DNA from 2 places in the Micromonospora sp. NPDC003944 genome. Region 2 is predicted to be linked to the other one. Evidence: riboswitches for the same ligand, from Rfam matches in the RefSeq annotation. Region 2 holds a riboswitch; the other holds the start of a gene.
What was found. Region 2 has a riboswitch for ZMP and ZTP ahead of ACWER9_RS30545 (bifunctional 5,10-methylenetetrahydrofolate dehydrogenase/5,10-methenyltetrahydrofolate cyclohydrolase). Riboswitches for the same ligand answer to the same signal wherever they lie in the genome.
Positions count from the first base shown of each region.

Region 1 (2,461 bases), on a different contig from region 2:
GCCATGGTCTGAGGCGGTTTCACCTGTTTCCGCAATGGTCGTCGGGGTACCGGAACGACACCAGCCGAGACTGTTCAGGGAGGTCATACCGGTGTCGACCGATGCCATCGTCCTACTCAAAGAGGACCACAAGGAAATGCGCCGCCTGTTCAAGGCCTTCCAGGACGCGGAGGAGGGGCCGGCGAGCCAGCGGCAGAAGCTGGTGGAGCAGATCCTGGAAGCGCTGACGGTGCACACCTACCTGGAGAACGAGGTGATGTACCCGGAGGTCCGCCGGCTGCTGCCCGACCTGGAGGACGACATCCTCGAGTCGTACGAGGAACACCACGTCGCCGACGTGCTCTGCGCCGAGCTGGCCAGCATGGACGCCAGTGACGAGCGGTTCAACGCCAAGACGACCGTGCTGATCGAGAACGTCAGCCACCACGTCGAGGAGGAAGAGCAGGAGTGGTTCCCCAAGGTCCGCGACGCGCTGGGCCGCAAGCAGCTCCAGGAGATCGGCGAGAAGATGCTCGCGCTACGCGCGGATGCGCCACGCACCCCCACCGCACCGAAGGCGATCAAGAAGGCGCTCGACGCGGTGACCGCCTGAGCCCACCGCAGCACATCGAAGGGCCCGGCGAAAGCCGGGCCCTTCGTCCTGCACCGCCCAGACAAGCCCACGCCCATGCCCACGCCCACGCCCACGCGATCTTGCACTTTCTGTTCCTGGTTAGCGATATTTAGTGCTGTTTGTCGCGACAGAAAGTGCAAGATCGCGGAGGCGGGGACGGGCGTTGAGGGCCAACGCCTCCAACGGGCGACCGGTCGCGGTGACGGCGGCGACCAACTCCGTCACGCCCTGCTCGCGAGCCAGGTCGACGCGGACCGACCAGACCTGGGGGCCACCGTCGCGGTGCAGCTTCCGAGCCGCCGGCTCGATGCCGTCGTCCTCGGCGGCGATGATCAGGTCGAGGTCGTGCTCGACGAACTGCACCGCCAGTTCGTACCCGATCCCGCTTGAAGCCCCGGTCACCAGGGTGGTCACCTACCGCGTGCCCCGCGACGCGGGGCCCAACCACATCGGCGGGGGTCGCCTCCCGGAGGGCGCACCGAGCGGCCGGGCCCGGGCCGGTAGGATCGGCCCAGGCCGTTACTGGCGCGTGGGGATGGAGAACCATCGGGGAGCGGCCTCGTCACGTGGACGTTTGCCGAGCGCCTGGGCCTTCCCGCACGTCTGTTGGAGGTCGCATGTCCCGCAACGCCGAGTCCACCGCATTCCGGAGCGCCCTCGAGGTGATCCGAGCTGTCGAGCCGCGGGTCGCCGACGCGATCGGCGCCGAGCTGACCGACCAGCGGGAGTCCCTCAAGCTGATCGCCAGCGAGAACTACGCCTCCCCGGCGACCCTGCTGGCCATGGGCAACTGGTTCAGCGACAAGTACGCCGAGGGCACCGTCGGCCGCCGCTTCTACGCCGGCTGCCAGAACGTCGACACCGTCGAGGCGCTCGCCGCCGAGCACGCGCGGGAGTTGTTCGGCGCCGCGCACGCGTACGTGCAGCCGCACTCGGGCATCGACGCCAACCTGGTCGCGTTCTGGGCGGTGCTGGCCGACCGGGTGGAGTCCCCCGCCCTGAAGAAGGCCCAGGTCCGTCAGGTCAACGACCTCACCGAGGCGGACTGGTTCGCGCTGCGCCGCGAGCTGGGCAACCAGCGGATGCTCGGCATGTCGCTGGACGCCGGCGGCCACCTCACCCACGGTTTCCGGCCGAACATCTCCGGCAAGATGTTCGACCAGCGCAGCTACGGCACCGACCCGGCGACCGGCCTGATCGACTACGACCGGGTGGCCGAGGCCGCCCGGGAGTTCAAGCCGCTGATCCTCGTCGGCGGCTACTCGGCGTACCCCCGGAAGGTGAACTTCCGGATCCTGCGCGAGATCGCCGACTCGGTCGGCGCCACCTTCATGGTCGACATGGCGCACTTCGCCGGCCTGGTGGCGGGCAAGGTGTTCACCGGCGACTTCGACCCGGTGCCGCACGCGCACATCGTCACGACCACCACCCACAAGTCGCTGCGCGGCCCGCGCGGCGGCATGGTGCTCTGCCAGCCGGAGCTGGCCGACCAGGTGGACCGCGGCTGCCCGATGGTGCTCGGCGGTCCGCTGCCGCACGTGATGGCCGCCAAGGCGGTCGCGCTCGCCGAGGCCCGCCGGCCCGACTTCGCCGACTACGCCCAGCGGATCGTGGACAACTCGCAGGCGCTGGCCGAGGGGCTGCTGCGCCGGGGCGCGACGCTCGTCACCGGTGGCACCGACAACCACCTGGTGCTGATCGACGTGTCCGGCTACGGACTCACCGGCCGGCAGGCCGAGCAGGCGCTGCTCGACTCGGGCATCGTCACCAACCGCAACTCGGTCCCGCAGGACCCGAACGGCGCCTGGTACACGTCCGGCATCCGGATCGGCACCCCGGCGCTGACCA
Region 1 is NZ_JBSGIV010000085.1:12,822-15,282, reverse strand. It holds gene ACWER9_RS28775 (NAD(P)H-hydrate dehydratase) at 1-12, shown strand, start outside; gene ACWER9_RS28770 (hemerythrin domain-containing protein) at 92-592, shown strand; gene ACWER9_RS28765 (SDR family NAD(P)-dependent oxidoreductase) at 713-1,027, opposite strand; ZMP/ZTP riboswitch at 1,122-1,211, shown strand; gene ACWER9_RS28760 (glycine hydroxymethyltransferase) at 1,231-2,461, shown strand, end outside.
Region 1: linked by a shared signal. The riboswitch ahead of ACWER9_RS28760 (glycine hydroxymethyltransferase) and the one ahead of ACWER9_RS30545 (bifunctional 5,10-methylenetetrahydrofolate dehydrogenase/5,10-methenyltetrahydrofolate cyclohydrolase) in region 2 are both predicted to bind ZMP and ZTP.

Region 2 (2,461 bases):
CGACCCCACCGGCCGAGTGCCACAGTTGGTTCCGGATGGTCCGGTACGGACCGCTGTCCGGCAGGTCACGGACCGTCGCCAGGGATTCTGTGAAGACGTACTGGTCGGGGCGGGCGGTGAGTTCCGGCTGCTGCCGGGCCGCGTCGGCGGCCAGGTGGAAGATCTCCGACGCGCTGGCCGTGGGCGGCGGCTGGTGGCCGAGCCGCATGGTCTGGACCGCAAGCGCACCGGCGGTCACCGTCACCGCCAGCCCGAACGCTCCGGCGAGGCGCCAACCGCGCAGGAACCGGCTACGGCGTCCGGCGGGTCGGGCCGCCGACGCCACCTCGGCCCGTTGGGCCACGTGTGCCGTCAGATCCCGGAGAAGCTGCTCCTCGAAACCCTGCGGCGATCGTTCGGTCTCGTTCATCGTCATCTCCGTCTCATCAGGCGAGGGTGGTGACCGGGCGGGCGAGCACCGCGCGGACGACGCGGCGGGCACGGTGCAGGCGGACCCGGGCGGCGACCGGTGACACCCCGAGCACGGTGGCCGCCTCCGCGACGGTGAGGCCGTCCACGGCGACGAGTTCGACGAGTGTGCGGGTGCCCTCGGGCAGCTCGCTCAACGCCCGGTAGGTGCGGCGGGCCACCGACTCGGCGTCGATCCGCTCCTCGATGCGGGCGATGTCATCGGGCCCGAGGTCGCGTCGTCCGGCCAGCCGGCCGGTCACCCGCAGCCGTTGGGCCGCCCGACGCCGCTCGTCGCCGATGACGTTGCGGGCCACCCCGTACAACCAGCCGATCTGGCTCCCCCGGTCCGGCCGGTAGCCGGCCGCCGACTCGATCACCGCCAGGAACACGTCGGCGGTGAGGTCGGCGGCGAGGTGCGGGTCGTCGACCCGTCGCGCCACGAACCGGCCCACCGCCTCCAGGTGCCGCCGGTAGAAGACCTCGAAGGCCGCCGGATCCGCGCCGATGCCGGAGATGTCGTCGTCGGCTGGGCTGGGCTCATTCACAGGCGGTCCTCTCTCGTGCCGTCACAACCCTTCTTCGTAGAGCGGAGCACGGGTGTTACCGGACCGCCGGCCCGTAGGGTGACGCCGTGATCACCTGCGTCGTGCACTACACCATCGATCCCGCGCAGATCGGGGCGTTCGAGGACTTCGCCCGAGCATGGATGCGGCTGGTGGCCGAGCACGGTGGCGTGCACCACGGCTACTTCCTGCCCGCCGAGGGCGCCAGCGACAAGGCCGAGGCGCTGTTCAGCTTCGAGAGCCTGGCAGCGTACGAGCGTTACCGCGCCCGGTTCGGCAGTGACCCGGAGTTTCTCGCGGCGGACCGCATCCGCGACGACTCGGGTTGTGTCGTGCGGTACGAGCGGACTTTCATGCGCCCGCTGCTGCCAGCGGGTTGAGCCCCGAACTCCGTCGGCGGCACCTCCCCCGGTGCCGGACCCGCCGGCGCGACTGGGCAACCGCCCTGGTGATGCGGCATCATCGAACCACCGGCGACTGGCGGCACGGGGATGGTGGAACCATCGGGGAGCCTCTCGCGGGCGTCGACCGCCTGGGCGCCTGCGTCGAGGAGCCGCCATGACCACGACCAACGAATCCACCGAGCAGCGCACCCCGTCGGGCGCGGCCCGACTCCTGCCGGGTGCACCAGTCGCCGAAGCCGTCCTGGCCGAGACCGCCGCCGCAGCCGAGCACCTGCGCGGTCGCGGGATCATCCCGAGCCTCGCCACCATCCTGGTCGGCGACGACGACGCCAGCGCCGGTTACATCGCGATCAAGCAGCGGCAGGCCGCCGCGCTCGGGTTCGCCTCCCCGCACGTACACCTGCCTGCCACCGCCACCCAGGCCGAGCTGCACGAGGCCATCGCCCGGTTCAACAGCGACCCGGCCGTGCACGGGTTGCTCGTGCAGTACCCCGTGCCGGGGCACCTGGACTACGACGCGGCGCTGCAGACCATCGACCCGGACAAGGACGTCGACGGCATGCACCCACTGAACATGGGGCGTCTCGCCGTCGGCCTGCCCGGCCCACTGCCGTGCACCCCGGCAGGCATCGAAGCGCTCCTGGCGTACTACGAGATCCCCGTCGCCGGTCGTGAGGTCGTCATCCTCGGTCGAGGTGCCACCCTTGGCCGCCCTCTGGCAATGCTGCTCGCCCAGAAGCGCCCGACCGCCAACGCCGCCGTCACCGTCGTCCACACCGGGGTGCCCGACTGGGCCCGCTACACCCGCCGCGCCGACATCCTCGTCGCCGCCGCCGGCGTACCCGGAATCGTGCAGCCTGAGCACGTCAAACCCGGCGCCGTCGTCATCGGCGCCGGCGTCCGCTACGACGGGCGGCGCCTCCTGCCGGACGTGGACGAAGCGTGCGCCGAGGTAGCGGGCGCCATCACGCCCCGGGTAGGCGGGGTCGGCCCGACCACGGTAGCGATGCTGTTCCGCAACGCAGTCCGCGCCGCCGAGCGGGC
Region 2 is NZ_JBSGIV010000107.1:141-2,601, reverse strand. It holds gene ACWER9_RS30560 (CU044_5270 family protein) at 1-415, opposite strand, end outside; gene ACWER9_RS30555 (RNA polymerase sigma factor) at 426-995, opposite strand; gene ACWER9_RS30550 (NIPSNAP family protein) at 1,082-1,393, shown strand; ZMP/ZTP riboswitch at 1,477-1,558, shown strand; gene ACWER9_RS30545 (bifunctional 5,10-methylenetetrahydrofolate dehydrogenase/5,10-methenyltetrahydrofolate cyclohydrolase) at 1,572-2,461, shown strand, end outside.